DNA from 2 places in the Specibacter sp. BI4 genome. Region 1 is predicted to be linked to the other one. Evidence: riboswitches for the same ligand, from Rfam matches in the RefSeq annotation. Region 1 holds a riboswitch; the other holds the start of a gene.

What was found. Region 1 has a riboswitch for S-adenosylmethionine ahead of AC1L6K_RS18615 (hypothetical protein). Riboswitches for the same ligand answer to the same signal wherever they lie in the genome.
Region 2: linked by a shared signal. The riboswitch ahead of AC1L6K_RS03915 (ABC transporter ATP-binding protein) and the one ahead of AC1L6K_RS18615 (hypothetical protein) in region 1 are both predicted to bind S-adenosylmethionine.

What each region holds. Positions count from the first base shown of each region.
Region 1 covers NZ_CM155265.1:4,114,391-4,119,324, forward strand. Annotated here, with positions in the region: gene AC1L6K_RS18605 (amino acid ABC transporter permease) at 1-50, shown strand, start outside; gene tcuA (FAD-dependent tricarballylate dehydrogenase TcuA) at 139-1,635, shown strand; SAM riboswitch class IV at 2,028-2,139, shown strand; gene AC1L6K_RS18615 (hypothetical protein) at 2,152-2,436, shown strand; gene AC1L6K_RS18620 (biotin/lipoyl-containing protein) at 2,539-2,769, opposite strand; gene AC1L6K_RS18625 (alpha-ketoacid dehydrogenase subunit beta) at 2,766-3,845, opposite strand; gene AC1L6K_RS18630 (thiamine pyrophosphate-dependent dehydrogenase E1 component subunit alpha) at 3,842-4,864, opposite strand.
Region 2 covers NZ_CM155265.1:828,465-833,398, forward strand. Annotated here, with positions in the region: gene AC1L6K_RS03905 (ABC transporter permease) at 1-550, opposite strand, end outside; gene AC1L6K_RS03910 (aliphatic sulfonate ABC transporter substrate-binding protein) at 550-1,587, opposite strand; gene AC1L6K_RS03915 (ABC transporter ATP-binding protein) at 1,644-2,474, opposite strand; SAM riboswitch class I at 2,481-2,592, opposite strand; gene AC1L6K_RS03920 (CoA-binding protein) at 2,706-3,122, shown strand; gene AC1L6K_RS03925 (cobalamin-independent methionine synthase II family protein) at 3,185-4,390, opposite strand; SAM riboswitch class I at 4,402-4,516, opposite strand; gene AC1L6K_RS03930 (polysaccharide deacetylase family protein) at 4,736-4,934, shown strand, end outside.

The DNA of each region.
Region 1 (4,934 bases):
AAGTTTCTCCCATCGCCAGCATTCCCCCCATCTTGTTGCAAAACAGATAACCGAGTCTTCCTCGAGGGTTCAGCTTCCTTTTCCGATTCAATGTATACAAAAGAATACTTCCGTATTCAAGTCTAGAAATGAGACACCATGACTACTCAAAATTTCGATCAGTCAGCACAGTCCATCGACGCAGATGTCATCGTGGTCGGTGGAGGTAACGCCGCCTTCACCGCAGCACACGCAGCAGCCGAGCGTGGCCGCAAAGTTCTGTTGCTGGAAAAGGCTCCAAAGGATCTGTTTGGCGGTAATAGCTTTTACACGGCCGGAGCCACACGCATCCCTCACAACGGTCTCGCGGACCTGCAAAGCTTCATCGACGACGATGACCGGCACGCGGCGACCGAGGTACCGCCCTATTCCGCGGCCGAGTACACCTCAGACCTCGTCAAAGTGACCGAGGGACGTAATGATCCGGAGCTGACCGCCGTATTGGTCGACGAAGCAGCCGATGGTCTGCGTTGGCTCAACTCGCTGGGACTCAAGTACCGCCTGATGTACGAACGCCAGGCTTACAAGCGCCCCGACGGCACCTTCCTCTTTTGGGGCGGGCTGCATGTTGGCAACACCGGCGGCGGTGAGGGGCTCATGGCCGATCATGTTCGCGTAGCCGAGGAGATCGGCACCGAGGTTCGATACAGTCAGGACGTTTTTGGCCTGATTCAGGAAGGCGACACCATCAAGGGCGTCAAGGTCCGCCAGGCCGACGGTACAGTCCAGGAAATCCGGGCCGAGTCCGTCATCCTCGCGGCCGGCGGTTTCGAGGCCAACTCCAGGATGCGTCAGGAAAACCTCGGGGATGGCTGGGAAAACGCCAAGGTCCGTGGCACCCCATTCAACACGGGTGAAATGATCACCGCAGCCCTGGATTCCGGTGCCGCAAAGGGCGGAGACTGGGGCACCTGCCACTCAGTCCAGTGGGACGCTTTCACCGCCAAGAACGAATCAAACCGGGAACTGACCAACCGGCTAACCCGTCAGAGCTACCCCTTGGGCGTCATCGTCAATCGCGACGGCAAGCGCTTCCTTGACGAGGGTGAAGACTTCCGCAACTACACCTATGCCAAGTACGGCAAGGTAATCCTCCAGCAGCCCGGATCCATTGCCTACCAGGTCTTCGACGCCACCATTCGCCCGGCATTGCGCACCGAGGAATATGACATGCCCGGCATCTCGGTGGAGCAGGCCGACACGATCGAGGAACTGGCCTCCAAAATCAACGTCCCGGCCGAGGCTCTGGAGAAGACGATCAACGATTACAACACTTCAATCGACACCTCTGTCACCTTGGATCCCACAGTGAAGGACGGTCGCCGCGCGGACACAGTGCCCGTCAAGAGCAATTGGGCTGCACCGCTCATCACCGCCCCGTTCTATGCATACGGCGTCACCTGCGGCATCACGTTCACCTTCGGTGGCTTGAAGTCAGATACCCACGGCCGCGTTCTCAATGGAAGCGGAGAATCCATCCCCGGCCTGTTTGTCTGTGGTGAGATGCTCGGTGGCCTTTTCTCCACCAACTATCCCGGCGGCTCCGGCCTGGCTGCGGGTGTGGTCTTCGGCCGCCGCGCCGGAACCCTGGCCTAAAAAATAGCCAAGTACAGGGGCGGTGTCGAGTTCACTCCCAATACCGCCCCTGTACTGCGACGGGTCAATGGTCGAGTGACTGGCAGGTTGCCAATGCGATCGGTACCCACGACACCTGACCGTCCCCACGGCAGCAGGTCCAGAAGCTGCCCTGGTGCCCGGAAGCGTTGCGAGCCGGGCACCCATGGCAGCAATGGCGGAGGTCTCGGGCAAGACAGTTGTCTCACGGGCGGACTCTCGAAGCTGAACAGCCTGCAGCTGCTGCTGCAACCAACGCGCGGGCAGTTCCATCGTCGAGGGTGCAGCTGGCTCAACACGCGACGGCGGCAGGTGACGTAATAAATTACGTCACCTGCCGCCGTCGTGCTTAAAAGACGTAGTGTGGGGGACAGCTTCAAGAGATGCGGCACCAAGCTCCGACTGGTCGCACACCAACCCCATGCTTCACGGGTGGTTCGGATGAGGAAGTGACCGGCGGAAAGCTCCGTTCGGTAAGAGCAAGCAAAGGCTTCCAACATGACTTTCACTTCCGTGGCCCCCGCAACCCGGCGCAAGACTGCACGGCCCACCAGCATCCCCGTCCTTCCGGCCGTGGACCTCAACCTTGGTTCCGTGTCCTTTGCGACGCCCGGTGGCTACCACCAGTACTGGTCGGGCGAGCCCGTCGAGTTGGTCGACGCACTCACACAGGCCGTCCGGCCGGCCCAGTGGATACCGGAAATCGCCACCCTGGTTATCACCGTGGCGCAGACCGGCGTCAGGGCGGGGCGCCGGATCGGCTTTGGGCTCACCGCGCACTGACGCGCCAGCGGCTCGGCTTGGGGCGCAGTTGGCTGGGCCCACAACTCCGAGCGGCCCCCAGCTGAGACGCGCCAGCGGCTCGGCTTGGGGAGGAGTTGGGGACTATTCGATTTCGGCGATCACAGACCCCTGTGCCACTTCGTCGCCTTCCTGGACCCGAAGCCGGACGGTGCCGGCAACGGGTGCGTAAATCTCGGCGTCGACCTTGTCAATGGCAACCTCGGCGAGCAGGTGCTTCTCCGCGACCGTGTCGCCGTCGGCCACGTACCAGGTGGCCACGACGCCGGGTTCGGAGGCATCCCCTGTCATCATCGGAAACAGGACTTCATTCATGCAGCTACCGCCGTTCGGACCGCGGCCTCAATGCGAGCGGCCGTTGGCAACACAGCATATTCGAGTTCGTGGGCGTAGGGAATGGGCACGTCCGGCACGCACACGCGGCTGAAGTGCTTTAGGAGGGCGGGGTCGTGCTCGGTGATGGTGGCGGCAATCTCCCCCGACAGCCCAAATGACTGATAGTCCTCGTCGACCACAATGACTTTTCCGGTCTTTGCTGCCGTGGCGATGACGGCCTCACGGTCCAGCGGCACCAGCGAGCGCAGGTCCAGCACCTCGACACTGATGCCCTCCCCCGCCAGCTTTTCCGCCACGTCCAGGCTGTGGTGCACCGACAGCGACAGCGTCACGATGCTGACATCGGTGCCCTCGCGAACCACATTGGCCTTGCCGATCGGAACCTCATAGTCCTCTTCGGGCACGGCGCCGATCGAGCGCTGGTTCTTCGCCATCCAGGCCAGGCCCATGACGCCCTTGTGGAACATGTACACCACGGGGTCGTCGGAACGGATGGCCGCCGTCATCAATCCCTTGGCATCGTATGGGTTGGACGGCACCACAACCTTCATCCCGGGCAGGTGCGCAAAGGTCCCCCACAGCGTCTGCGAGTGCTGGGCACCGTCGGAGTAGCCGCCGCCCACAGCCGTCATGAGCACCATGGGGACGCGGACATTGCCGCCGGATTCATAGTGGATCTTCGCCATGTGGTTGTAGATCTGGTCCATGCAGACGCCGAAAAAGTCCACAAACATGAGCTCCACGATGGGCCGCATGCCTTCCACGGCCGCCCCGATGCCGAGCCCGATGAACGCCGACTCGGAAATGGGCGTGTCAATGATCCGCTCGGGACCGAATTTCTCCAGCAGGCCCGTGGTTGAGGAGAAGATGCCGCCGTAGGCAGCCACGTCCTCCCCCATCACAAACACCGAATCGTCCTGCTCCATCGCCGCCCCGATCGCCTCCTGCAGGGCCTTGGCCGTGTTCAGCCGGCGGCTGCCCGGGTCGGGTTCGACGGGCAGTGCCTTTTGGGCTGCCGTGCCCTGCACCGAGGTGCCGTCCGTTGTTGTGCTCATGACTGTTCACCTTCCACAAATACGTATTTGAGTGCCTCGGCCGGGTTGGGCACCGGTGCCGCCTTGGCATGTTCGACGGCGTCCTCCACCTGGGTGCGTGCGGCGGCTTCCATGTTGGCCACCTCGGCCTCGGTGACGAGTCCGGCGTCGACCAACTTCTTTTGGTAGGCGGGGATGGGGTCATGGTCGGGGACGTCGGCAAGTTCCGGCCGGTAGCCCTGGGCGTCGCCCTCGAAGTGGCCCCAGAGGCGCAGTGTGTGGACCTCGATCAGGCTCGGCCCTTCGCCTGCCCGGGCCCGTGCGACGGCCGCGCCGACAGCGGCATGAACGGCTTCGACGTCGTTGTTTTCAACACGCACGCCCGGGATGCCGTAGCCCGCGCCACGGACGGCATTGGAAGGCACCGAGGTGGAGGCGTTCCGGTGGACGGAAATTCCCCAGTCGTTATCCTCAATGACAAAGATGACGGGCAGCTTCCACAGGGCCGCCAGGTTCAGCGACTCATGGAAGGGGCCGGCATTGGCGGCACCCTCACCGGCGACCGCGACGGCAATGTTGTTGGTGCCGGCGCGCTTGAACGCAAACGCCTGGCCGAGCGCGGCGGGGAATCCCTCCGCAACAATCCCGGAGCAGGAGAAGTGCGTGGCCGGGTCAAAGAGGTGCATGTGCCCGCCGCGTCCGCGCCCCAATCCGGACTCCCGGCCGAAGATTTCACCGGCCAGCGAGCGGAGGTTCATGCCCTTGGCGATGGCCAGGTGGTGCGGGCGGTGGGTTGCTGTGAGGGCGTCGCCTTGTTCGAGGTGGGCGCAGAGGCCGGCGGCCACCGGCTCCTGCCCGGCGGCGAGGTGCATCTCACCGGGGATCAGGCCCTTCCCAATGTCAAAGCCCGGGCTCTTGTCCGCGTGGTATTCGCGCAGGATGGCTTCCTCAAATGTCCTGATCAGGATCATCTGGCTCAGCATCCCGCGGCGTGTTTCGGCGCTGAGATCCGATGCGACCTCAGCCGTTTCCGTGGTCATGGCGACTCCTTTGTCCAACTCTTTGTCCAACTCTTTATCCGGGCCTTGCGTGGGACCGTGCGCCAACACC
Region 2 (4,934 bases), 1.4 Mb from region 1:
TCAACAGCTTGATGCCCTTCAGGCCAAAGGCGCGGGCGGCCTCCACAAGGTTTTTGTCCACGTGGCGCAGGGCCAGGGACACAGTGGTGAACACCGGGAAAAACGCCCCAATCACAATCAAGGTGACCTTTGAGTCCTCGCCGATTTTCATCCACAGGATCAGCAGCGGCACCCATGCCAGTGACGGGACGGCCCGCAAGGCGCCGATCGTGGGGCCCAGCAACACCTCGGCGGCCTTGGAGAGCCCAACCAGGGCGCCAAGTGAAATACCCAGGGCGGCGCCGGCAACAAATCCGATGAGCACCCGCTGCGTGGAGATCGCCACATGGCCGAACAGTTCGTTGCGCCCGATGAGCTCGGTCCCGGCCTCAAGCACGGCCCGGGGTGCCGGCAGCTGGACGGGTGAGAAGAGTCCGGCGGCCGTGCTCAGCTGCCAGGCCAGCAATATCAGGGCCGGCAGCAGCAGGCCCAGACCCAGCCGGGCCCAGCCGTTGGCCAGGTTCCGGCCAGACCAGTTGCGGCGCGCGGTCGTCGTGGTGGTGGCTGTCATCAGGATTCCTTGATCGAATCGGGATTTGCCTTCACGGCCAGGGAATCATCCAGGAGGGTTTCCAGGGCGGTGTCGACCTCAGCCTGTGTCTTGACGTCGCCGAGCTCCACAAAGGTGGGCCCGATCTTTGCCAGCACGGCGCGCTGCTTGTCCCCGGGAATCCCGGACACGTCGAGGTTGCTGCGCTCGAGAATGACGGTTTTGGCCACTGCCGGCTTGAGTCCTGCGGCGTCGGCGAGGATTTGTGCCGTTTCTTCGGGGTTGGCCGCAGCCCAGACGCGGGCCTTTTCGTAGGCGTCGACAACTGTCTGCGCCAGTTCGGGCTTTTCCTTCAGGAACGACTCGGTGGCGTTGAGGAAACCGTAGGTGTTGAAATCCAGATTCCGGTAGAAGAGTGTGGCGCCTTCTTGTTCGGCTGTGGCCATGATGGGATCCAAACCGGACCAGGCGTCGACGGAACCGTTCGCCAGGGCTGCGCGGCCGTCGGCATGCTGGAGGTTCTCCACTGTCACGTCCTTGGTGCTCAGGCCGGCCTCTTCCAGTGCCTGGACCAGGAAGAAGTACGGATCGGTGCCCTTGGTTGCGGCCACCGACTTGCCCTTGAGATCGGCAACCGAGGTGATGGCGGAGCCCTTGGCGGTAACCAGTGCCGCCCATTCGGGCTGGGAGTAGAGAGAGATGGTCTTGATGGGTGAGCCGTTGGCGCGGGCCAGCAGCGCCGCGGAACCCGCGGTGGAACCGACATCGACGGCTCCGGCGCGCAGGGCCTCGTTGGCCTTGTTTGAACCTGCCGACTGCAGCCACTTCACCGTGACGCCCTTGTCCGCCAAGGTCGCCTCCAGCCAGCCCTTTTCCTTGATGACGAGGCTCAGCGGGTTGTAGGTGGCAAAGTCGAGGGTCAGCGTGCCGGATCCGCCGCTGTTGCCGGCGGCGTCGAAGGCTGCGTTTTCACCGGCGCAGCCGGCCAGGGCGAGCGTGGAGACGGCGGCTGCGACGCTCAGGAAGGAGCGGCGGTTGACAGAGCGTGAAACAGGCATGATGGTCCTAAAAATGGTTGCGGTGGTGAAAGTGCGGGAGCGCTGGAATGGGGAGGTTAGTGGCCGTCGACGCCGAGGCTGGCCAACAGCGAACTGCGCAGCCCGGCCAGCTCCGTTGACGCCCGGTTGCGGGGTCGCGGGCCGGGCACGTCCACCGTGCGCACAATGGTCGACCCGGCGCGGCCGCTCCCGTCGGAGCCGAGCAGGATGATGCGGTCGGCAAGCTGCAGCGCCTCGTCAACGTCGTGGGTGACCAGCAGGACAGTTGCCGGCTCGGCGGCGTGCACGTCCAGCAGCAGATCCTGCATCGTAATCCGGGTCAGGGCGTCCAAGGCGCCGAAGGGCTCATCCAGCAGCAAAACGCCTGGATTGCGGGCGAGGGCACGGGCCAGGGACGCCCGTTGTGCCATGCCGCCGGAGACCTCCCGCGGCCTGTGCCCGGCGAAATCTGACAGGCCCACCAGTTTGAGCAGGTTTTGCACCGTTTGGCGGCTGCGGGTGGCGTCGGCGCTGGTGGGCACACCAATCGCCACGTTCCCGGCGATCGACTTCCATGGCAGCAGGCGGGGCTCCTGGAATGCCACGGCACAGCGCGAATCGATGCCGGACACGGCCGTTCCGTCGATGGAGACGGTGCCGGCGCTCGGGGCATCGAGCCCGGCGACGGCACGCAGAAGGGTGGATTTCCCACAGCCGGAGGGTCCGAGCAAGGCGACGATTTCTCCGGCTCGCACGTCAAAGGAGACATTGCGGAGCACTGTGTGGGTGCCGGCCCCGGAGCCAAAGGAACGGCCCAGGTCCTGAAAGGACACCGGCATGGCGGCCGTGCCCTGCGGATCGGAGACTGCCGGGGAGGCTGGTGCGGGTGGCGAAAGCAAAGCAGACATGGGAACACTCCATCGGTGCTGGCGGTAGCACCCTGCCGGTATCAACACCCGGGAAGGGTGCCGACCAGGGTTGCTGCGGCGTCGTTGAGCCAGATCTCTCAGCCGCTCGGGATGGTCACCTTTAGACTAGGTCCCCGCACCGGACCGGCAGAAATTGGATGGCCTGCCGCGGTTCGCGGAGCGTAACAATTCAATTGGCCGAGCGCTGCAGGGACGGCATAAGCTCAGATCATGGCACATGCAAACGACCCCGCAACCATTCGCCGCCTGCTGACGACGCCGGGCCGCTGGGCTGTGGTTGGATTGTCCAGCAACCCCCGCCGCGCCGCCGTCGGCGTCTCCTTGTTTCTGCAGCGGCACCTGGGCCAGGAGATCATCCCTGTCAGCTTGAAGGGCGACGACGTCCACGGCGCCAAGGGTTATAAAACACTGGCCGAGATCCCGGGAAGCATTGATGTTGTTGACTGTTTCGTGAATTCCACGAAGGTGGGCGCCGTGGTTGACCAGGCAATTGCCGTGGGCGCCCGGGCCGTCTGGCTGCAGCTGGGCGTCATTGACGAGGCGGCGGCACAGCGGGCAGCGGACGCCGGCCTGGATGTCGTCATGGACACCTGCCCCAAAATTGAGGCTGCGGCACTGGGCCTTTAGCCGCCCCACCCTGGCGGCAATGGTGGGCCACAACCCAGCACTGCCGCCATTGCGGAGCCGGACTATTTCCAGAGACGCTTGCTGGCCAGGCGGGCGCCGTCCCCAAGGGCCGACAGCTTGGCTGCGGCAATCTGTGGATGGACGCGGCCGCCCAGGCCGCAATCCGTGGAGGCGATGATGCTTTCACGCCCCACGACTGAGGCAAAGCGTTCAATCCGGTCGGCCACCAGCTCCGGGTGTTCAACCACGTTCGTTGCGTGCGAGACGATGCCGGGCACAATTGACTTGCCCTCGGGCAGCTTGGTGTCCTGCCAGACTTTCCACTCATGTTCGTGGCGGGCGTTGGCAGCCTCGAAGGAATACGACCCAGCATTGATCTGGAGCATGGTGCCAACCAGCTCGGGGAACGGCAGGTCGGTGGTGTGCGGGCCGTGCCAGGAACCCCAGCACAGGTGGAAACGGATCTGGTCCTCCGGCAGCCCGCGCAGTGCGTAGTTCAACGCCTCAACCCTGATCTGGGTGAACTTGAGGTAGTCCTCAACCGACGGGGCCGGGGTGATCTGGTCCCAGTTCTCCGCGATCGAGGGGTCATCGATCTGAAGTGTCAGACCGGCATTGATGACGGCAGTGTATTCCTCCCGCAGCACGTCGGCACAGGCGTAGATGAATTCTTCCTCCGTCGCATAAAATTCGTTGGAAATGCGGGAGGCGCTGCCGGGGGACAGGGCTGCCACGAATCCTTCCGCGACGTTTGCCCGGGACATTCCGGTGGTGAGATTCTTGATGTCGGAGGCGACGGCGTCGTGCCCGGTGTAGACCAGCGGGCCGGTGCATTTCGGGAACAGTTTTGCGCCGGCGGAGAAGATGCCGGAGGCGGGGTCGTTGTAGGCCTCGGCAAAAATGGCACGGTCTCGGCGGTGCACAAAGCCCGTCAGTGCAACGTTGCCGGGCGTCGACTCGACGGCGTCAACAGCCCATTTCTGGTCCGCATCCAGCTCCAGTCCGCCCATGCGGGCAAAGGAGTAGGACCACCAGGCGCCGTAATCGACGGCGGTGGACATGGCATGACCGAATTCGCCGTCGTTGACGATGTCAATTCCGGTGGCTTGTTGGCGTGCCACCACGTCAACGACGGACTCCTCCAGCAGCAACTCAAATTCCGCCGTGGCACCATCGGCTTCCTTCACCTCATTGGCGGCGAGCAGGGCAGGGGTGCGGGGCAGCGAACCCGCATGGCTGGTGCGGATGTGGGTGGTATTTAAAGACACGATTGGTTTCCTTTCCATCGTTTCTGGCGGTAGCACCGTACCTTGGCCCGCCGCATCAATTCGGCGGGCATTGGATGGTTGCTGCGGCGTCAACAAGCCAGGTCTCTCGGCCGCTCTGGATGGGATGTGTGTCAGCCTAGCGCCCGGAAACGCCCGGCAAAAAATTGTCTGCCGGATGTGACGCCCGGGGTCCGGCCGGCAGTTCCCGTCGGCAAATCGCCGAGGGGACTGGCGCCATCCCTGCGGCTCGGGATTATGCTCGGACCATGGCGCAAATCACAGGGCCGCGCGTCTCCGGGCACCCTCGGCCGGTGGCCCCCCACACTGAACGCCCGGAAGGAAGACATGCCGCAGCACCTTGACCGTTCCCGCCACCGGCAGCGCTGGATGGGGTTGTTCATCGTCGCATTGGCCGTTGCGCTGGTGGTCGGCGGCCTCTGGTGGGTCGCCGCAACGGCCGGCCCGGCCGGGGATGCAGCCGCGGCGGCTGCCACCACCGGGACTGCGGGCAGCAGCGCGACGGCGGCCCCGTCAGCCCCGGCGA